DNA from 3 places in the Streptomyces sp. NPDC049915 genome. Region 2 is predicted to be linked to each of the others. Evidence: riboswitches for the same ligand, from Rfam matches in the RefSeq annotation. Region 2 holds a riboswitch; each other region holds the start of a gene.

The links. A riboswitch is a leader RNA that binds a small molecule or an ion and turns the genes downstream of it on or off. The one in region 2 is predicted to bind cyclic di-AMP.
Region 1: it holds a riboswitch for cyclic di-AMP, as region 2 does, so the genes downstream of both, AB0J12_RS19720 (C40 family peptidase) here and AB0J12_RS22960 (M23 family metallopeptidase) in region 2, are expected to answer to the same signal.
Region 3: it holds a riboswitch for cyclic di-AMP, as region 2 does, so the genes downstream of both, AB0J12_RS07710 (transglycosylase family protein) here and AB0J12_RS22960 (M23 family metallopeptidase) in region 2, are expected to answer to the same signal.

What each region holds. Positions count from the first base shown of each region.
Region 1 covers NZ_JBFAMH010000010.1:191,649-198,829, reverse strand. Annotated here, with positions in the region: gene AB0J12_RS19735 (DUF397 domain-containing protein) at 1-28, opposite strand, end outside; gene AB0J12_RS19730 (helix-turn-helix transcriptional regulator) at 38-895, opposite strand; gene AB0J12_RS19725 (ATP-binding protein) at 1,108-1,581, shown strand; gene AB0J12_RS19720 (C40 family peptidase) at 1,751-2,224, opposite strand; cyclic di-AMP (ydaO/yuaA leader) riboswitch at 2,228-2,439, opposite strand; partial or broken gene AB0J12_RS19715 (hypothetical protein) at 2,766-2,980, opposite strand; gene AB0J12_RS19710 (urease subunit gamma) at 3,281-3,583, shown strand; gene AB0J12_RS19705 (urease subunit beta) at 3,597-3,908, shown strand; gene AB0J12_RS19700 (urease subunit alpha) at 3,901-5,622, shown strand; gene AB0J12_RS19695 (urease accessory UreF family protein) at 5,633-6,307, shown strand; gene ureG (urease accessory protein UreG) at 6,382-7,059, shown strand; gene AB0J12_RS19685 (urease accessory protein UreD) at 7,134-7,181, shown strand, end outside.
Region 2 covers NZ_JBFAMH010000013.1:76,996-84,176, forward strand. Annotated here, with positions in the region: gene AB0J12_RS22945 (GNAT family N-acetyltransferase) at 1-825, opposite strand, end outside; gene AB0J12_RS22950 (HPr family phosphocarrier protein) at 1,006-1,287, shown strand; gene AB0J12_RS22955 (GntR family transcriptional regulator) at 1,482-2,174, opposite strand; gene AB0J12_RS22960 (M23 family metallopeptidase) at 2,416-3,159, opposite strand; cyclic di-AMP (ydaO/yuaA leader) riboswitch at 3,172-3,325, opposite strand; gene AB0J12_RS22965 (pitrilysin family protein) at 3,561-4,949, opposite strand; gene AB0J12_RS22970 (pitrilysin family protein) at 4,946-6,340, opposite strand; gene AB0J12_RS22975 (DNA topoisomerase IV subunit A) at 6,713-7,181, shown strand, end outside.
Region 3 covers NZ_JBFAMH010000004.1:80,255-87,435, reverse strand. Annotated here, with positions in the region: gene AB0J12_RS07720 (cytochrome P450) at 1-1,300, shown strand, start outside; gene AB0J12_RS07725 (nucleoside triphosphate pyrophosphohydrolase) at 1-2, shown strand, start outside; gene AB0J12_RS07715 (transglycosylase family protein) at 1,428-2,537, shown strand; cyclic di-AMP (ydaO/yuaA leader) riboswitch at 2,721-2,891, shown strand; gene AB0J12_RS07710 (transglycosylase family protein) at 2,895-3,608, shown strand; gene eno (phosphopyruvate hydratase) at 3,889-5,184, shown strand; gene AB0J12_RS07700 (septum formation initiator family protein) at 5,284-5,760, shown strand; gene AB0J12_RS07695 (DUF501 domain-containing protein) at 5,783-6,337, shown strand; gene AB0J12_RS07690 (Ppx/GppA phosphatase family protein) at 6,334-7,181, shown strand, end outside.

The sequences.
Region 1 (7,181 bases), on a different contig from region 2:
AAAAGACGTTCCGAGGCAGTGCGGTCATGGTGCCTCCTTACGCGCCGTCACCTAGTGAGGCGATGAAATCCAACGAGTCCTCGGGGGAAAGGGCGTGGATCCGAAGGGAGTTGAAGGCCTCCGCGTAGGCCCCGAGGTCTTCTTTCCGTTCGAGGTAGAGGCTACTCGTCATGTTGTCGAGAACAACCACGTCCAGATCAGAAGTGCTCGGAAATGAGAAAATAACGAAAGGCCCGGTGATGCCGACATGCGCCCCCGCGGAGAACGGCAGCACCTGCAACCGCACCTGGGGCAGTTGCGCCGCCTGAAGGAGCCGCCGCAACTGCTGCGCCATCACCTCCGGACCGCCCACCTCCCGGCGCAGCACCGCTTCGTCCAGCACGGCGCTGAGCCTCAGCGGAGGCTGCGCGTGCAGCACGCCCTGGCGGGCCAGACGCACCTCCACCAGCGCGTCCAGCCGCTCCTCGTCCACCGCGCCGACGGCCGCCCGGGTCACCGCGCGGGCGTAGGCGGGTGTCTGCAGCAGCCCCGGCACGACCGAGGTCTCCAGCGTGCGCATCGCGCTGGCCTGCGACTCCAGACTGATGAAGTCGCGGTACGTGGGGGGCAGCACCCCGCGGTAGGCATGCCACCAGTGCTCCCGGCCGCCGATCTGGGAGCCCGCCAGCACCAGCAGCAGGTCACGCAGTTCGTCGTCGTCGACGCCGTACGCGTCCAGCAGTAAGCGCACGTCGGACGGTTTCGCGCCACTCGAGCCGGTCTCGATCCGGCTGACTTTCGACTGGTGCCAGCCCACCAGCCGGGCCGCCTCCCCGCTGGTGAGTCCCGCCCGGGCGCGCAGCGCGCGTAATTCGGCGCCCAGCTTCCGGCGGCGCACCGCGGGACCATGCTGCATGCGCCCCTCCTTACTCCGTCCGAGCCGCCCGGACACGGTCCGCCGTGGCAGAGTTCACCGCTTCGAGCGACAGATATATGCATAACTTGGTGGATCGCCTCCGTGAGCGGTGCGGTGATGGCACTCTGGCGGCGAAGCACCAGTCCGGGACCGTACTCGAACCACCGGCTCCGTGCCGGACTGCGGTCCCGTGGGAAAGGGACGACGTCGCCATGGCAGACCACCTGGAAGCATCCATCACTCTGCCGAGCGATCCCGCCTCGGTGTCCGCGGCCCGCGGCTTCGTGGCCGGCACCCTGGCGGAATGGGGTCTGCCGTCGGACGCGGAGCTGGCGGACAGCATCCGGTTGATCGTCTCCGAACTGGCCACGAACTCCGTTCAGCACACGTTCGGGCAATCCCCGACGTTCACCGTGGACGTCGTCCTCGACCGCGACGAACTGCTGCGGATCGGCGTCACCGACAGTCACCCCCGCTTCCCCAAGCGGCTGCCTGCGGCCGTCCAGCAGGACAACGGCCGCGGCATGGTCATCATCCGCTGGCTGGCCGCCGAGTGCGGCGGCAGACTCCGCGTCCGCCCCACCCGCGAGGGCGGCAAGACGGTCGCCATCGAACTGCCCTGGGCGCTTCCCCCCGAGCCGGTCCCCTCACCGGGCCAGGCGGAACCGAAGCCACATCCCTGCTGAGCCGACGGCACGTCACATCGGCCCTGGGAACCCCGCCCCGCCGGGCGGCTGTCGTCGACGTCCGGCGGGGCGGCAGGAACGCGCTGAGCACGGCTGGGAGCCGCTGCCGGCCCTCCTCGGCTGAGCCACGGCGCGCCGGCGGACGGCACGACCGAGGAGGGCCGGCCGGTCAGCTCACCCGGCCGTACCAGACACTCCTGGTCCAGATCTTCTGCAGGCGCACCACGTCACCCGTCTTCGGGGCGTGCCAGATCTTGTTCTTCCCGGCGTAGATGCCGACGTGGTAGACGTTCGACCCCGAGTGGAAGAACACCAGGTCTCCGGCCTTGCGGCTGCGGGCCGGGATGTGGCGCGTCCTGTTGTACTGCTGGGCGGCCGTCCGCGGCAGCTTCTTGCCGGCCTTCTTGAACGAGTACAGCGTGAGTCCCGAGCAGTCGAACCGCCGCGGCCCGGTGGCGCCCCACTGGTACGGCGCGCCCTTCTTGGACGCGGCGATCTGCAGCGCCTTGGTCGCCGGCGTCGCGGCGGCGGCCTCCGAGGCGAGGCCCGGGACCACGATCGAGCTGCCCATCGCGGCGATGGTCAGGGCGGAAGCCGTACCGGCCCGGGCCATGAGCGACGGGACACGATTGAGCGCAGTCATGCGCAACCCTTCGTCAGCCGCCTGTGAAGGATGACCTGTCGGATTCGGGCTGGCGAAGTAGCCCGGCCGCTGACGCGGCTTCACCCCAAGGGCAGCTCGGCCCGGTCGTGGCATGACCGTTCCGGCGACCCGTCGTGCTTGGGTCCTCCACTCCTGCCGATCCACTCCTGTCGACCGGTCATCCGGGCGGCGGCAGGACTCGGCGTCCGCCCGGATCGCCCCGCCGTTGTGGCGGGGGCTTGTCGTCAGTCAGGGATCTTGGCCCACAACTGTCCGAAAATCCCAACGGAACCGGGTATTTGTGGTGTTCCTCACCACTCACCCGTTCGGGTGGACACGCCTGTGTTCGATGGGGAGTCCACTCGTCCTGCGAGCCCCGGACCAGCGGCGGAACCCTTCATTCCGCCCTCTCGTCCCGCCTGTTGCGCAACTCGGACCCCCCGAAAAAAAGGCGTGCGGATAGGCCGATAGTGGGTACGTCGTTCGGTCCGTTTGAACTCAGCTCGGGGCTTGCTCAACTCCCGTCCCGCGGTGGCACGGTGCGCTGGTGCGTCAGCGTCAGCACGGCGCGCTGCGCCACGGCCTTGCCGACGAGCGCCCGCGCGGCCCGCAGCACCCGGTAGGTGTCGCCGGGGCAGGCCGAATTGATCCGCCGGGCAGGTCGACGACCTCCAGGTAACGGTCGGTCAACTCACCCTCGGCTGGGGTGAGGGCGGGCAGCGGCGGAAGGCCGGGACCGGGGAGCGACTCGAGGATCTGCGGGAGGCGGAGGGTCCGCGCAGGAGCAGATGGTCAGTCCGTCTCGGCAGTGCGCCCACTGACCCGGCGGTCCTCGTCGGGTATGGGGACGGTCTGCCGCCGGTCATGTGATCATCAAAGGCTGGTTAACGTCGTTGAAACTCCGACGGGCTAGCCTCCCGACCCACGCCACCAGGGGCTTTTCTGCCCGCAATTGAGCGCGGTCGGGAAATTTGTCTGTGTGTTACACCTGTCCCGTCGCGGTGGCTGCGGCAGCCGGACCCCGCACGGTCCGGAGCAAGGACTGTGAGGTGGGACGTGCAACTGACCCCGCACGAGCAGGAGAGACTGCTCATCCATGTGGCGGCCGATGTGGCCGACAAGCGCCGGGCCCGCGGCCTCAAGCTCAACCACCCCGAAGCGGTCGCCCTCATCACCTCCCACATCCTCGAGGGCGCCCGGGACGGCCGCACCGTCGCCGAGCTGATGGCCACCGGACGCAAGCTGCTCACCCGGGACGACGTCATGGAAGGCGTCGCCGAGATGATCCACGACGTGCAGGTCGAGGCCACCTTCCCGGACGGGACCAAGCTCGTCACCGTCCACGAGCCGATCATCTGACGGGGGACCCGCCATGATTCCCGGAGAGTTCCTCTTCGCCGAGGACCCCGTCGTGTGCAACGAAGGGCTCGAGGTCACCCGGCTGACCGTCCTCAACGCGGCAGACCGGCCCGTCCAGGTCGGCTCCCACTACCACTTCGCCGAGGCCAACCCCGGCCTGGAGTTCGACCGTGCCGCCGCCCACGGCAAGCGGCTGAACGTCGCCGCCGGCACCGCCGTGCGCTTCGAGCCGGGTCTGCCGGCCGACGTCGAACTCGTCCCCCTCGCCGGTGCCCGCGTGGTGTCCGGCCTGCGCGGCCAGGTCGGAGGTGCCCTCGATGCCTGAGATCTCCCGCGGCGCCTACGCCGACCTGTTCGGCCCGACCACCGGCGACCGCATCCGGCTCGCCGACACCGACCTGCTGATCGAGATCGAGGAGGACCGCTCCGGCGGCCCCGGACGCTCCGGCGACGAGGCCGTCTTCGGCGGCGGCAAGGTCATCCGCGAGTCCATGGGCCAGTCCCGGGCGACCCGCGCGGACGGCACCCCCGACACCGTGATCACCGGCGTCGTCATCGTCGACCACTGGGGCGTGATCAAGGCCGACGTCGGCATCCGCGACGGCCGCGTCACCGGCATCGGCAAGGCCGGCAACCCCGACACCATGGACGGCGTCCACCCCGACCTGGTACTCGGCCCCGAGACCGAGGTCATCGCGGGCAACGGGCGCATCCTGACCGCCGGCGCCATCGACGCGCACGTGCACTTCATCTGCCCCCAGGTCGCCGACGAGGCCCTCGCCTCCGGCATCACCACCCTCGTCGGCGGTGGCACCGGACCCGCCGAGGGCTCCAAGGCGACCACCGTCACGCCCGGACCCTGGCACCTCGCCCGCATGTTCGAGGCGATGGAGGCCTACCCCGTCAACGTCGGCTTCCTCGGCAAGGGCAACACCGTCTCGCACGAGGCGATGCTGTCCCAGATCCGCGGCGGCGCCGCGGGCCTGAAGATCCACGAGGACTGGGGCGCGACCCCGGCCGTCATCGACGCCGCGCTGACCGTGGCGGACATGACCGGCGTGCAGGTCGCCATCCACACCGACACCCTCAACGAGGCCGGTTTCGTCGGCGACACGCTCGCCGCGATCGCCGGGCGCGGCATCCACTCGTACCACACCGAGGGTGCGGGCGGCGGGCACGCACCGGACATCATGACGGTCGTCTCCGAGCCGCACGTGCTGCCCAGCTCGACGAACCCGACCCGGCCGTTCACCGTCAACACCGTCGAGGAGCACCTCGACATGCTGATGGTGTGTCACCACCTCAACCCGGCCGTCCCGGAGGACCTGGCGTTCGCCGAGTCCCGGATCCGGCCCTCCACCATCGGCGCCGAGGACGTTCTGCACGACCTGGGCGCGATCTCGATCATCTCCTCCGACTCCCAGGCCATGGGCCGGGTCGGTGAGGTGATCATGCGCACCTGGCAGACCGCGCACGTGATGAAGCGCCGCCGCGGCGCCCTGCCCGGCGACGGCCGCGCCGACAACCAGCGGGTACGCCGCTATGTCGCCAAGTACACGATCAACCCGGCGCTCGCCCAGGGCATGGCCCACGAGATCGGGTCCGTGGAGACCGGCAAGCTCGCCGACCTGGTGCTGTGGGAGCCGGCGTTCTTCGGCGTCAAGCCGCTCCTCGTGATCAAGGGCGGTCAGATCGCCTACGCGCAGATGGGCGACGCCAACGCCTCCATCCCCACCCCGCAGCCCATCCTGCCCCGCCCGATGTACGGGGCGATCGGCCGGGCGCCGGCGTCGAACTCGGTCAATTTCGTCGCCCCGCTCGCCCTCGAGGACGGGCTGCCGGAGCGGCTGGGCCTCGGCAAGCGGTTCACCGCGATCGAGTCCACCCGCGGCGTGACCAAGGCGGACATGCGCAACAACGACGCACGCCCGCGCGTGGACATCGACCCGGACAGCTTCGCCGTACGCGTCGACGGCGAGCTGGTGGAGTCCACACCCGCCACCGAACTGCCCATGGCCCAGCGGTACTTCCTCTTCTGACGGCCGCGCGATGACACGAGCAGCACTACTCGTCCTGGCCGACGGCCGGTTCCCCGCCGGAGGGCACGCGCACTCCGGCGGGGCCGAGGAAGCGGTCCGGGCCGGACGGATCACCGACGCGGCCGGCCTGGAGCGGTTCTGCCGCGGCCGGCTGCACACCACGGGCCTGGTGTCCGCCGCGCTGGCCGCGGCGGCCGCCCTCGGCGCCGACCCCGCCGCCCTCGACGCGGCGGCCGACGCCCGCACCCCCTCACCGGCGCTGCGCACCGCCGCGCGCAAGCTCGGCCGGCAGCTCATGCGGGCCGCGCGGGCGACCTGGCCGTCCGCCGACCTCGACGCCCTCGCGGCGCGGTTCCCCAAGGGCGCCCACCATCCGGTCGTGCTCGGCCTGACGGCGCGCGCGGCCGGATGCGGGCCGGAGGACGCCGCGTACTGCGCCGCCTACGAGAGCGTGGGCGGGCCGGCCACGGCGACCGTGCGGCTGCTGAGCCTGGACCCGTTCGACGCCACGGCCGTGCTGGCGCGGCTGGCGCCGGAGCTGGACCAGGTCGTCGAGCAGGCCGTCCGCGCCGCCCGCCGGGTCGCCGACGAGGGTGTCGACGCCCTCCCGGCGGCCTCCGCCCCGCTGCTGGAGATCGACGCGGAGGCCCACGCCGGCCGGCCGGTCCGCCTGTTCGCGTCCTAGCGCACGCGAACCACAGCACCGCCCGCCGGGCCACCCCCACCGTCCCGGCGCACCCCGAACCACAGGAGCCGTACATGCATCTCGACCACTCCCACGACGGCCCCGCCGCCGTCAGCGCCGACGCCCGCCGCCCCGACGGCAGCCGCCGCGCGCTACGCGTCGGACTCGGCGGCCCCGTCGGGTCCGGCAAGACCGCCACCGTCGCCGCGCTGTGCCGGGCCCTGCGCGACGAGCTGTCCCTCGCCGTCGTCACCAACGACATCTACACGCGGGAGGACGCCGAGTTCCTGCTGCGCGAGGCGGTCCTGCCGCCGGAGCGGATCGCCGCCGTGGAGACCGGCGCGTGCCCGCACACCGCGATCCGCGACGACATCTCCGCCAATCTGGAGGCCGTGGAGGACCTGGAGGACGAGGTCGGCCCGCTCGACCTGATCCTGGTGGAGTCCGGCGGCGACAACCTCACCGCGACCTTCTCCAAGGGCCTGGTCGACGCGCAGATCTTCGTCATCGACGTGGCCGGCGGCGACGACATCCCGCGCAAGGGCGGCCCGGGCGTCACCACCGCCGACCTGCTCATCGTCAACAAGACCGACCTGGCGCCGTACGTCGGCTCCGACCTCGCCCGGATGGCGGCCGACGCCAAGGCGCAGCGCGGTGACCTGCCCGTGGTCTTCCAGTCCCTGCGCGGCGAGAAGGGCGTCGGCGACGTCGCCGCCTGGGTGCGCGGCCGGCTCGCCGCGTGGACGGCGTGACGACGACGGGGGCCGGGGCGGCCACCCGGGCAGCGGGCGCGACCTGCCCTGCCGCCCGCCCGGACGGCGACGCGGTGCCCGGCGCGGGCAGGGCCACCCACGCCGACCGGAGGAGCGCCTAC
Region 2 (7,181 bases):
GTCGACCGGGCCCTCGATCTCCCGCACGGAGCGGTGGGCGGGGACGCCGTCGAGTTCGGTGATGTCGGGCCCGAAGGCGCGGTTCACGGCGTGCAGACGGCCGGTGTAGCCGGCCTCGCGGAGGTTGGCGAGGATGCTGCGGCCGACGCCGCCGGGGGTGCGACCGGCCCCGACCACGGCGACCGAGCCGGGCATCAGCAGCCTCTGCACGGAGCGGCCCTCGGCGCGCTGTTCGCGCGCGTACTGCACGGCGAGGGAGCGCTCGGTGGGCTCGAGATCGAACTCCAGGCGCACGACGCCGTCCTCGAAGCTGCGCTTCTGGGTGTACCCGGCGTCCGTGAACACCTTGATCATCTTGGTGTTGGCGGGCAGCACCTCGGCGGCGAAGCGGCGGATGCCGCGCTCGCGGGCGACGGCGGCGATGTGTTCGAGCAGGGCGGAGGCGACGCCGCGGCCCTGATGGGCGTCCTGGACGAGGAAGGCGACCTCGGCCTCGTCGGCCGGTGCGGACGCGGGCATTCCGTTCACGCCGATCCGGTCGTAGCGTACGGTGGCGATGAACTCGCCGCCGATCGTGGCCGCGAGTCCCACCCTGTCCACAAAGTCGTGGTGTGTGAAGCGGTGGACGTCCTTCGCGGACAGACGCGGGTAGGGCGCGAAGAAGCGGTAGTACTTCGACTCGTCCGACACCTGCTCGTAGAAGCTGACCAAGCGGTCCGCGTCATCGACGGTGATGGGGCGGATCCGCGCGGTGCCGCCGTCGCGCAGCACCACGTCGGCCTCCCAGTGAGCGGGGTACTCCTGCCTGTCCGACGCGCTCTGCATGGGGCCCAGAGTACGGCTCGCGTACGACAACGGCGCGGGGCACTCTGTGGAGGACGGATGCCGGGTCGAGGCCGCGGCCCGGTGATCGCGTCCGGATGGGGTCGCAGGACCTCTCCGGGCATGCTTCACCATATGGGAAACTGGTCTAGACAACCCTGAGAAACTGAAGGGCAGCAACACATGGCTGAGCGCCGCGTCAACGTCGGCTGGGCCGAGGGCCTCCATGCCCGCCCCGCCTCCATCTTCGTCCGAGCCGCCACGGCCGCAGGCGTCCCGGTGACGATCGCCAAGGCCGGCGGCACCCCGGTCAACGCGGCCTCCATGCTGGCCGTCCTCGGCCTGGGCGCCCAGGGTGGCGAGGAGATCGTCCTCGCCTCCGACGCCGAGGGCGCGGACGCCGCCCTGGACCGTCTGGCGAAGCTGGTCTCCGAGGGGCTCGAGGAGCTCCCCGAGACCGTCTGAGTCACGCCTGACCGTCCGAGTCACGCATAAAAGAAGCCGCGTCGTCCTTTCAGGGCCGGCGCGGCTTCGCTTTTCCCGTCCACCATGAGGCGACGCGGACGGAAATTGACGGCACGAGGGAAAAGGCGAGCCCGATAAAATGGCACCCCTTTCAGCGGGCGCACATATCCCTCTCTTTGTATACGGCGCGCGTGTTAATGCCGTAGGCCCGACGTGTTTACGGGGTGTTGCGAACTTCTCACACGCTCGGGTCGGTCTCCGCCGAAGAAGCGCAGCCGGTACGCGGCGGTGGAACGCTCGGTGTGCAGGGCGGCGACCGCACGCGCGCGTTCCCCGTCGCCGCGCGCCACCGCGTCCGCGATCGCGCCGTGCTCGGCCCAGGACCTGACGGGGTCGGCCGACGGCTCCACGGCGTACATCCAGGCGATCTTGTGGCGCAGCTGAGTGAGCGTGGCGGTCAGCGCCTGGCTGCCGCACGCCTGGACGAGCGTCTCGTGGAACCAGCCGCCCAGGGAGCGCAGGTCGTCGCCGGTTCCGTGCCTGGCCCGGTCCTGACCGAGCCGCACCAGGCCGCGCAGCACCTTCAGATGCGCCTCGGTACGCCGCTGGGCGGCCCGCGCCACACCGAGCGGCTCCAGCAGCATCCGCATCTCCAGCAGGTCGGCCGCTTCCTGCTCGGTGGGCTCGGCCACGCACGCGCCCGCGTGCCGTCGCGTCACGACGAAGCCCTCGGCCTCCAGGGTGCGCAACGCCTCCCGCACGGGCACCCGGGAGACGCCGTACCGGCGGGCGAGGAGTTCCTCGGTGAGCCGGCTGCCGCGCTCATGGACACCGGCGACGATGTCGTCCCGGATCGCCGTGCACACCGAGTGCGCCGGAATACGCATGTCCGACCTCCGCCTTGATCCCCGTGAAACGCCGACGATGGACGCGTGTTCCGTGACTCTATTCCAAGGGGGCCGAATTTCCGACGGCAGGCCGGATTCCATGGATATTTTTTGGTCACCTCGCCGGGGTTCTCCGGGACGAAGAGGCGGGTATGAAGAGGCGGGGACGAAGGGCCGGAAAACGGAGAAAGCCCCGGCGCGATGCGCCGGGGCTTCCCGGAGTGGGTGCCGTGCTCGGGTGTCAGACGTTCACGCCGTGCGCACGCAGATAGGCGATCGGGTCCATGTCGGAGCCGTACTCGGGGCTGGTGCGCGCCTCGAAGTGCAGGTGCGGGCCGGTGACGTTGCCGGTCGCGCCGGACAGGCCGATCTGCTGGCCGGCGACGACCTGCTGGCCGACCACGACACCGATCGACGACAGGTGCCCGTACTGGGTGTACGTGCCGTCGTGCATGCGGATGACGATCTGGTTGCCGTAGGCGCCGCCCCAGCCGGTCTCGACGACGGTGCCGAAGCCCACCGCGTGCACGGTGGTGCCGGTGGCGGCGTGGAAGTCGATGCCGGTGTGGTGGCCGGAGGACCACAGGGAGCTGCTGGCCTCGTAACCGGTGGAGACGTAGGAGTGCGCGATCGGGGCCACGAAGGTGGTCAGGCGCTTGCGCTCGGCCTCACGGGCGGCGCGCTCCTTGGCCTCGTGGGCGCGCTCGGCGGCGGCCTCGCGTGCGGCCTCCTCGATGGCCTTCTGCTCGGCGGCCTGCTTCTGGGCCTCCGCCTGGGCGTCGATCTGGGCGGCGAGCGAGTCGTCGACGCTGATCACGGGGAGCAGACCGGTCTGCTCGGCGGAGGTGTCGGCGGCGAGGGCGGGGGCCGCGAGGGTGCCGATGACGCCGGTGGTGGTGAGCGCGGCGATTCCGGCGGCCTGCGCGGTGGTGCGCTTCATCCGGCTGGGACGACGGTGCTTCCCGGTGGCGCTGACGAACGCCATGTGGTGGCTTGTCCTTTCCTTCCCTCTCGCCTACCGGGTTAGCTGACGGGTTCGGAGCAGGAAGGTCTCCTACGAGCACCCTCGCGGGCGCCCGATTCACCCCAGGGACGTGTGGGTCCCCGGCTCCCCTGGCTCGCGCCGTACGGGGACTCGGCGATGACTGTCCGGTGCCGCGGGTGCGGCGCTATGCCTGACGGACAGCCCGGACGAAGCTACGGTGATCGACCTTCAATCCTCAAACGAAACAGGCGTTTTGTAGCGCATCCCACAGGCCAGAAAGGCAACCTCCGCCCCAATTCGGGCATATGTGGGATGCGGCGCCTTCAATCACAAACAGCCCCGGGGGCACGGCAAGGGCCCTGGTGCTCCGTCAGACACCAGGGCCCCACGCGCGTGTGCGGCTACTCCGCGCTCACCACCGTGACGTCGCCGATCCCGAGGGCCTCGACGGGCTCCTTGATCTGCGCCGCGTCCCCGACCAGGACGATCACCAGACGGTTCACGGGGAAGGCGTTCACGACCGCCGCCGTGGCCTCCACGGTGCCGGTCGCGGCGAGCTGCCGGTACAGGGTCGCCTGGTAGTCGTCGGGCAGATGCTGCTCGACCTGGTCGGCGAGCGTGCCCGCGACGGCGGCCGCGGTCTCGTACTTCAGCGGGGCCACCCCGACGAGGTTCTGCACGGCGACGTCGCGCTCGGCGTCCGTCAGGCCGTCCGCCGCCAGGGTGCGCAGCACCGTGAAGAGGTCGTGCAGCGCCGGACCGGTGTTCGGCGTGTCCACGGAGCCGCTGATGGCGAGCATCGCCGCGCCCGTGCCGTCGGGGGCGGAGCGCAGCACCTGGCTGAAGGCGCGCACGCCGTACGTGTAGCCCTTCTCCTCGCGCAGGACGCGGTCCAGGCGGGAGGTGAGGGTGCCGCCCAGGCAGTACGTGCCGAGCACCTGGGCGGGCCACACGCGGTCGTGCCGGTCGGGGCCGATCCGGCCGATGAGCAGCTGCGTCTGGACGGCGCCGGGGCGGTCGACGATGACGACGCGGCCGGTGTCGTCGGCGGTCACCGCGGGCACGGGGCGCGGCTCGGTGCGCGAGCCCGTCCAGGCGCCCACGGTGTCACCGAGGAGGTCGTCGAGGTCGAGGCCGGTCAGATCGCCGACGACCACCGCGGTCGCGGTGGCGGGGCGCACGTGCCGCTCGTAGAAGGCGCGTACGGCGGCCGCGTCGACGGCTGCGACCGTCTCCTCGGTGCCCTGACGCGGGCGCGACATGCGGGAGTCCGCCGGGAAGAGCTCCTTGGACATCTCCTTGGCGGCGCGGCGGGCCGGGCTGGCCAGCTCGTGCGGGATCTCGTCGAGGCGGTTGCGCACCAGCCGTTCGATCTCGCTGTCGGCGAAGGCGGGCGCCCTGAGGGCGTCGGCGAGCAGGCCGAGGCCCTTGGCCAGCCGTGAGGCGGGCACCTCCAGGCTGAGGCGGACGCCCGGGTGGTCGGCGTGCGCGTCGAGGGTGGCGCCGGCGCGCTCCAGCTCGGCGGCGAACTCCTCGGCGGAGTGCTTGTCCGTGCCCTCGGAGAAGGCGCGCGCCATGATCGTGGCGACGCCGTCCAGGCCGGCGGGCTCGGCGTCCAGGGGCGCGTCCAGGAGCACCTCGACGGCGACGACCTGCTGGCCGGGGCGGTGGCAGCGCAGCACCGTCAGGCCGTTGTCGAGCGTGCCGCGCTCGGGGGCCGGGAAAGCCCACGGCCTGGCCTCGCCCGCCTGGGGCTGGGGGTGGAAGTCCATCGTGGCGAGCTCGGTCACTTGGCCGTCTCCTCGTTCTTGTCGCCGGCCTCTACGGTCGCTTCCTGCTCAGGGTCCTCGGGCACATCGGCGTCCGGTGCGGCCTCCGGGGTCTTCGGCTCGTACACGAGCACCGCGCGGTTTTCGGGGCGCAGGCGGGCCTTGGCGACCTCCTGCACCTCCTCGGGCGTCACCTCGAGCACGCGCTGAACGGCGGTGAGGGCGAGCTGCGGGTCACCGAACAGGACGGCGTAGCGGCACAGTTCGTCGGCGCGGCCGGCGACGGTACCGAGCCGGTCCAGCCACTCGCGCTCCAACTGGGCCTGCGCGCGTTCCATCTCCTCGGCCGTGGGGCCCTGCGCGGCGAACCGGGCGAGCTCCTCGTCGATCGCGGCCTCGATGACCGGCACCTCGACGTCACCGGACGTCTTCACGTCCAGCCAGCCCAGGGAGGGCGCCCCGGCGAGGCGCAGCAGCCCGAAGCCGGCCGCGACAGCCGTACGGTCCCGGCGCACCAGCCGGTTGTACAGGCGGGAGGACTCACCGCCGCCGAGGATCGTCAGCGCGAGGTCCGCCGCGTCGCACGCGCGTGTGCCGTCGTGCGGCAGCCGGTAGGCGCCCATCAGGGCCCGCGCGGGGACCTCCTCGCGGACGACCTCGCGCAGCTGCCGGCCGATGACCTCGGGCAGCGTGCCGTCGCGCGGCTCGGGCTTGCCGTCGTGGGCGGGGATGGAGCCGAAGTACTTCTCGACCCAGGCGAGGGTCTGCTCCGGGTCGATGTCGCCGACGACCGACAGGACCGCGTTGTTCGGCGCGTAGTAGGTGCGGAAGAAGTGGCGGGCGTCCTCGAGGGTGGCCGCGTCCAGGTCCGCCATGGAGCCGATCGGGGTGTGGTGGTAGGGGTGGCCCTCAGGGTAGGCGAGGGCGGTCAGCCGCTCGAAGGCGGTGCCGTAGGGGACGTTGTCGTAGCGCTGGCGGCGCTCGTTCTTGACGACGTCGCGCTGGTTCTCCATGGACTCCTCGTCCAGGGCGGCCAGCAGGGAGCCCATGCGGTCGGCCTCCAGCCAGAGCGCGAGCTCCAGCTGGTGGGCGGGCATGGTCTCGAAGTAGTTGGTGCGCTCGAAGCTGGTGGTGCCGTTCAGCGACCCGCCGGCGCCCTGCACCAGCTCGAAGTGACCGTTGCCCTTGACCTGGGCGGAGCCCTGGAACATCAGGTGCTCGAAAAGGTGAGCCAGACCCGTACGCCCCTTGACTTCGTGGCGCGAGCCGACGTCGTACCAGAGGCACACCGCCGCGACCGGGGTCAGGTGGTCCTCGGAGAGCACCACGCGCAGGCCGTTGGCCAGGCGGTGCTCGGTTGCTGTCAGTCCGCCGGAGCCTGCCTCGGCTGTAGCCGTGTGACCCATGGGCATGTACGTCCCTTCCATCGCGGAAGCGGTCGTGAAACCGCGCGTTTCCTGCCGTCCTGCCACTGTATGCAAGCGCGCGGACCGGCGGCGAAGTTCCCGCACGAGGTACGCCGACAGCGAGATCGCGTAGCCTGCGGACGATCGTCGTGCGCGGGTCGGCACGGCCGGGGATCCGGCGCCCCGACTCGGGCGCTCCCCTACGGCCGCGCGGTGCCGGAAGGCCGGGTGTACGGGCGCCGCTTCACGCAGCCGGAGTCGGGTGCGCGGGCACTGCTTCGTACGCCGGGGCCGGGTCCGCGCCCGGCTTGTCAGTCCCACGGTCCACAATGGTCCGCGTCAGATACCGTTCACGCTTCAGCAAGGAGCCAGGCAGCGATGGCCCGCCGCAGCACGAAGACCCCGCCGCCCGACGACTACGAGGAGAAGATCCTCGACATCGACGTCGTCGACGAGATGCAGGGCTCCTTCCTCGAGTACGCGTACTCGGTCATCTACTCCCGCGCCCTGCCGGACGCCCGGGACGGCCTCAAGCCGGTGCACCGCCGCATCGTCTACCAGATGAACGAGATGGGACTGCGCCCCGAGCGCGGCTACGTCAAGTGCGCCCGCGTCGTCGGCGAAGTCATGGGCAAGCTGCATCCGCACGGCGACGCGTCGATCTACGACGCGCTGGTGCGTATGGCGCAGCCCTTCTCCATGCGCGTGCCGCTGGTCGACGGCCACGGCAACTTCGGCTCGCTCGGCAACGACGACCCGCCGGCCGCCATGCGGTACACCGAGTGCCGGATGGCCGAGGCCACGGGGCTGATGACGGAGTCGATCGACGAGGACACCGTCGACTTCC
Region 3 (7,181 bases), on a different contig from region 2:
GACCGAGCAGCTCCGCCCCGACGACACCGCTCCCGAACTCTTCACCTGGGAGTTCGCGGCCGACCCCTACCCCGCGTACGCCTGGCTGCGCGAGCACGCGCCCGTGCATCGCACCCGGCTGCCCAGCGGGGTGGAGGCCTGGCTGGTCACCCGGTACGCCGACGCCCGCCAAGCCCTGGCCGACCCGCGCCTGAGCAAGAACCCGGCGCACCACGACGAGCCGGCGCACGCCAAGGGCAAGACCGGCATCCCCGGGGAGCGCAAGGCGGAGCTGATGACGCACCTGCTGAACATCGACCCGCCGGACCACACCCGGCTGCGGCGCCTGGTCAGCAAGGCGTTCACGCCCCGCCGGGTCGCGGAGTTCGCGCCGCGCGTGCAGGAGCTCACCGACCACCTCATCGACCAGTTCGCGCACAAGGGATCCGCCGACCTCATCCACGAGTTCGCCTTCCCGCTGCCCATCTACGCCATCTGCGACCTGCTCGGCGTCCCCCGTGAGGACCAGGACGACTTCCGGGACTGGGCCGGGATGATGATCCGGCACGGGGGAGGGCCGCGGGGCGGGGTCGCCCGGTCGGTGAAGAAGATGCGCGGCTACCTCGCCGAGCTGATCCACAGGAAGCGGCAGGCCCTGCCCGCCGAAGCCGCCCCCGGCGAAGATCTGATCTCCGGCCTGATCCGCGCCTCGGACCACGGCGAGCACCTCACCGAGAACGAGGCCGCGGCGATGGCGTTCATCCTGCTGTTCGCCGGTTTCGAGACGACCGTCAACCTCATCGGCAACGGCACCTACGCCCTGCTCACCCACCCCGAGCAGCGGCACCGGCTGCAGGACTCCCTCGCCCGGGGCGAACGCGCGCTGCTGGAGACCGGCGTGGAGGAACTCCTGCGCTTCGACGGCCCGGTGGAGCTGGCGACCTGGCGGTTCGCCACCGAGCCGCTGAGCATCGGCGGGCAGGCCATCGCCCCCGGTGACCCCGTCCTCGTCGTCCTGGCCGCCGCCGACCGCGATCCGGAGCGCTTCCCCGGGCCGGACGTGCTGGACCTCGCCCGGCGTGACAACCAGCACCTCGGCTACGGCCACGGCATCCACTACTGCCTGGGCGCCCCGCTGGCCCGCCTGGAGGGCCAGGCCGCCCTCGCCACCCTGCTCACCCGGCTGCCCGACCTCCAACTGGGCGCGGAACCGGCCGACTTGCGCTGGCGTGGCGGTCTCATCATGCGGGGGCTGCGGCAATTGCCCGTGGTGTTCACGCCCGAGGGCACACAGGAAAATGACACCTCTTCAACTTTGTGATCTTCACGTGATCTGCGCGGCATGAACTTGTGACTGACGATCGTCTGCCGATACGTTCACTCGTCAGCGCGACGCCATTGACTCAAGGCGCCGCGCCGGTCACTGCTGTCTCGCGAAAGGTCACCGCATGCTCCCCGGGAACGGTCGACACCGTCGCCCCCGTCAGGCTCCGGCACTCCTCGTCGCGGCCGGAGTGACCGGCTCCGCCATCGCCATCCCGCTGCTCGGCGCGGCGAGCGCCCACGCGGCCGACGGCACGACGTGGGACAAGGTGGCCGAGTGCGAGAGCGGCGGCCGCTGGAGCGACAACCCCGGAATCGGGCTGTACGGCGGCCTGCACCTGTCGCAGGAGGACTGGGAGGGCCACGGCGGCCTGGAGTACGCGGCCCGCCCCGACCTCGCCAGCCGCTCGCAGCAGATAGCCGTCGCCGAGAAGGTCCTCGCCGACCAGGGCGTCGGCCACTGGACGCTGTGCGGGCTGACGTCGGGCCTGTCCGCCGACACCTCCGCACCCGACGTCGACACGGGCGTACCGGGCGACACGTCGGGCGGCGGCTCGGCCTCCGCCGGCGCTACCGCCGGATCGGACTCCTCCGGCTCGGACTCCTCCGGCTCCAGCGGGTCCACCGGTTCGCCCGACTCCTCCGGTTCGGCCGGTACCTCCGGATCCACCGATACCTCCGGATCATCCGGAACCTCCGGTTCGGTGGACTCGCCCGGCTTGCCCGACTCCTCCGGTACGCCCTCCGGTACGGCGGCCGGTGCTCCCTCCGCGGGCAGCCCCGCGCAGCCCTCTGACGGCCTGTCGTCCACCACCCCGTCCGCGGGCGGTGCCGGCAAGGCCGGTGCGTCCGGAAGTGCGGAGCCCGGCACCTCGCAGCCGTCCGACAGTGCCTCCACCGGTGCCGCAAACGGCGACGATCCGGACAACCTGCGTCAGATCGTCGGGGATTCGGGGCTCGTCGACACCGGCGCCCTCGACGGCGGTGGCCGCCACCGCGGCGTCAGCGCACAGGAGGACGCGACCGAAGCGAGCGCGGCGCCCGCCTCGGGCCGGCACGCCTCGCGCTACACCGTGCGCGACGGGGACAGCCTCACGTCCATCGCCGACTCCCTTGGCGTCGCGGGCGGGTGGCGCGCTCTGTACGCGGAGAACCAGGACGCGATCGGTGCCGACCCGAGCCACATCGTGCCCGGTCAGACACTGCTTGTCGGTGGCGAAACGGGCGAAAAGTAGCGGGAGTTGACGCCCCGTTTCGAGACTAATGTCCGCTTTGGTGAAAGTGTGGGATGAGTCTCAGAAGCCGTGATCGTCTTTGAAATTCGGCCGATCGCCTGTCTACGGTCATGACCGCTCGCCACCGCGAGCCCCGGCCGGCCGCAACGCCGAATCCTGCCAGCGGCCGCACGGGAACAGTCGTCGCTTAACGCGCCGCAGGCAGGAGCGGGGGACCCAAGGTAAGTGCCGTGCCCGGCAGTTGAGCCGGAGCGGCTAGGGGTGAAGCCACACCTCCTCCAGGGGAGGGGTGGCCGGGCAACTCAACCGGCCCGAACCCGACAGCTCACCTCGCAGGCGTCGGTGAGGGGATCCACCATGCTGTTTTCCGGCAAGGGCAAGCACCGTCGTCCCTCCAAGGCCACCCGCGCCATCGCGATCGCCGGTGTCACCGGTGCCGCCGTCGCCGCTCCGCTGATGGCGGCCGGCAACGCCTCCGCCGCCACCACCTCCGAGTGGGACGCGGTCGCCCAGTGCGAGTCCGGCGGCAACTGGTCCATCAACACCGGCAACGGTTACTACGGCGGCCTGCAGTTCTCCGCCTCCACCTGGGCCGCGTACGGCGGTACCGCCTACGCCCCGCAGGCCAACCAGGCCAGCAAGGCGCAGCAGATCCAGGTCGCCGAGAAGGTCCTCGCCTCCCAGGGCAAGGGCGCCTGGCCGGTCTGCGGCACGGGCCTGTCGAGCACCCCCAACGAAGGCGGCGCCTCCTCGAGCTCCTCCCAGAGCAGCGGCTCGTCCTCCCAGGGCGCCACCACGACGCGCTCCACCGAGCAGCAGAGCGCCTCCCGCTCCAGCGAGCGCCCGGCGCAGTCGCAGAAGAAGCAGAGCTCGAAGACCGTCACCACCCCGACCGGCAAGAAGGTCAAGAAGGGCGACGGCGAGTACAAGGTCGTCAAGGGCGACACCCTCAGCTCCATCGCCGAGAAGCACAAGGTCGCCGGCGGCTGGAAGAAGCTGTTCGACCTGAACAAGGACATCGTCCAGGACGCCGACCTGATCTACCCGGGCCAGCAGCTGCACCTGAAGTAAGCGGCAGCCGGCAGACCAAGGGCCGCTCCCCGTCCCCACGGGCTCCCCGCCCCGGTGCGTGTTCCCCCGTACGCACCGGGGCGGGGTTTTGTCTGCCGCTGGTTCGCCGGATATTCAGCCAGAACGCCACCCCCCTTTGTTCCGACGGTGAACAATGGGTACGGTCTGTCTGTCCACGGGCCGGGCGGTCGGCTGGCCGATGGCCCCGGGGCGGTTAGGCTCTAGTCGCAAGGCTCACCAGCCCCGCACTTTCAGCGTCACATCCACGAAGGAGATGCTCGTGCCGTCCATCGACGTCGTCGTAGCCCGGGAAATCCTGGACTCCCGAGGCAACCCCACGGTCGAGGTCGAGGTCGGCCTCGACGACGGCAGCACCGGGCGTGCCGCCGTTCCGTCCGGCGCCTCGACGGGCGCCTTCGAGGCCATCGAGCTGCGTGACGGCGACGCCAGCCGTTACCAGGGCAAGGGTGTCGAGAAGGCCGTGCTGGCCGTCATCGAGCAGATCGGCCCGGAGCTGGTCGGCTACGACGCCACCGAGCAGCGTCTGATCGACCAGGCCATGTTCGACCTGGACGCCACCGACAACAAGGGCTCGCTGGGCGCCAACGCCATCCTCGGCGTCTCCCTCGCCGTCGCCCACGCCGCCTCCGAGGCCAGCGACCTGCCGCTGTTCCGCTACCTGGGCGGCCCGAACGCGCACCTGCTGCCGGTGCCGATGATGAACATCCTGAACGGCGGCTCGCACGCCGACTCCAACGTGGACATCCAGGAGTTCATGATCGCCCCGATCGGCGCGGAGTCCTTCTCCGAGGCCCTGCGCTGGGGCGCCGAGGTCTACCACACCCTGAAGAAGGTCCTGAAGTCCAAGGGCCTGGCCACCGGCCTCGGCGACGAGGGCGGCTTCGCCCCGAACCTCGGCTCCAACCGCGAGGCCCTCGACCTCATCCTCGAGGCGATCAAGGAGGCCGGCTACACCCCCGGCGAGCAGATCGCCCTCGCCCTCGACGTGGCCGCGTCCGAGTTCTACAAGGACGGCTCCTACGTCTTCGAGGGCAAGAACCGCTCCGCCGAGGAGATGACCGAGTACTACGCCGAGCTGGTCGAGGCGTACCCGCTGGTCTCCATCGAGGACCCGCTGTTCGAGGACGACTGGGAGGGCTGGAAGACCATCACCGCCAAGCTCGGTGACAAGGTCCAGCTCGTCGGTGACGACCTGTTCGTCACCAACCCCGAGCGCCTGGCCCGCGGCATCGAGGAGGGCGCCGCCAACGCCCTGCTGGTCAAGGTCAACCAGATCGGCTCGCTCACCGAGACCCTGGACGCCGTCGAGCTGGCCCAGCGCAACGGCTACAAGTGCATGATGTCCCACCGCTCCGGCGAGACCGAGGACGTCACCATCGCCGACCTCGCCGTCGCCACCAACTGCGGCCAGATCAAGACCGGCGCCCCGGCCCGCTCCGAGCGCGTCGCCAAGTACAACCAGCTGCTGCGCATCGAGGAGATCCTCGACGACGCCGCGGTGTACGCCGGCCGCAGCGCGTTCCCCCGCTTCCGGGGCGCGGTCTCCAAGGGCTGACCCATCCTGGCGTAAGGCTTAGCCAGTCGTACGTACGTCCCCGTACTCGGTCCCGTACCGTGTCCGGGGACGTACGCGCGTGTGAAAGGGGAGGCCGGCATGGCCGTGAAGGACCGGGACCGTTTCTCCACGGCGACCAGGATCCGGCTGCTCGGCGAGCAGACCGCGGCCCGCGTCTACCGTTCCCAGACCAAACGGCAGGCCCGCCGCTCCCGGCTCACCGGCCGCGCGGCACTGCTCGCGCTGGTGGTGTGCTCACTGATCGTGGCGCTCGCCTACCCCATGCGCCAGTACGTCTCGCAGCGCGCCGAGATCGCCGATCTGCAACGGCAGAAGCAGCAGGCCAGGCAGCGCGTGGAGCAGCTGCGCGACCTCAAGGCGCGCTGGCAGGACGACTCCTTCGCAGCGCAGCAGATCCGGCAGCGGCTGCACTATGTGATGCCGGGGGAGACCGGTTACGTCGTGGTCGACCCGGACGCCGCCAAGCAGGCGCACACCGAACTCGGCTCGGCGGACCGCCCCTGGTACTCCAACGTCTGGGACGGGGTCGACAAGGCCGACGCCTCCGACCAGTAATTCGACAAGAGAGAACTTCGTAGTGGAAACGCCCCCGCCGTCCACCCCGCGCACCGAGCCCACCGACGCGGATGTGGCGGCCTTCGAGCAGCAGCTGGGCCGGCCGCCGCGCGGGCTGCGCGCGATCGCCCACCGGTGCCCCTGCGGGCAGCCCGACGTCGTGGAGACCGCCCCGCGCCTGCCGGACGGCACGCCCTTCCCGACGCTGTACTACCTCACCTGCCCCCGCGCCTCCTCCGCGATCGGCACCCTGGAGGCCGAGGGCGTGATGAAGGAGATGACCGAGCGGCTGGGAACCGACCCGGAGCTGGCCGCCGCCTACCGCGCCGCGCACGAGGACTACATCCGGCGCCGCGACGAGATCGAGGAGCTGACCGGCTTCCCGAGCGCCGGCGGCATGCCGGACCGCGTGAAGTGCCTGCACGTGCTGGTCGCCCACTCGCTGGCCGCCGGACCGGGCGTCAACCCGCTCGGCGACGAGGCGATCGCGATGCTGCCCGAGTGGTGGCGCAAGGGTCCCTGTGTCACGCCGGCCGGCGAGGGCGCGGGCGCCGGGACCGAGGAGGACGCCAAGTGACCCGGGTCGCCGCCATCGACTGCGGTACGAACTCCATCCGTCTGCTGGTCGCCGACGTGGCCATGCCCGACAGCGCCTCCGGCGCGGGGGCCACGGGTGAACTCGTCGAGCTGGACCGCCGTATGACGATCGTGCGGCTCGGGCAGGGCGTCGACCGCACCGGGCGTCTCGCTCCCGAGGCGCTCGAGCGCACCTTCGCCGCCTGCCGGGAGTACGCGGAGATCATCAAGGAGCACGGCGCCGAGCGGCTGCGCTTCGTGGCCACGTCCGCCTCCCGGGACGCGGAGAACCGCGACGAGTTCGTGCGCGGCGTGCTGGACATCCTCGGCGTGGAGCCGGAGGTCATCACCGGTGACCAGGAGGCGGAGTTCTCCTTCACCGGCGCGACCAGGGAGCTGGCCGGGCACGAGCACCTTCAGCGGCCGTTCCTGGTGGTGGACATCGGCGGCGGCTCCACGGAGTTCGTCGTCGGCGAGGAACACGTGCGCGCGGCCCGCTCGGTGGACGTCGGCTGCGTACGGATGACCGAGCGTCACCTGGTGGCCGGCGGGGCGGTCACGGACCCGCCCACCGAGGAGCAGATCGCGGCCATGAGGGCCGACATCGAGGCCGCCCTGGACCTCGCCGAGCAGAGCGTTCCGCTGCGTCAGGCCCGCACGCTGGTCGGGCTCGCCGGGTCGGTGACGACCGTGTCGGCGATCGCCCAGGAACTGCCCGAGTACGACTCGGCGCGCATCCACCACTCCCGGATCTCCCGGGACAAGGTCCGCGAGATCACCGAGTGGCTGCTGCACTCCACGCACGCCGAGCGCGCGGCGGTGCCGTCGATGCACCCCGGCCGGGT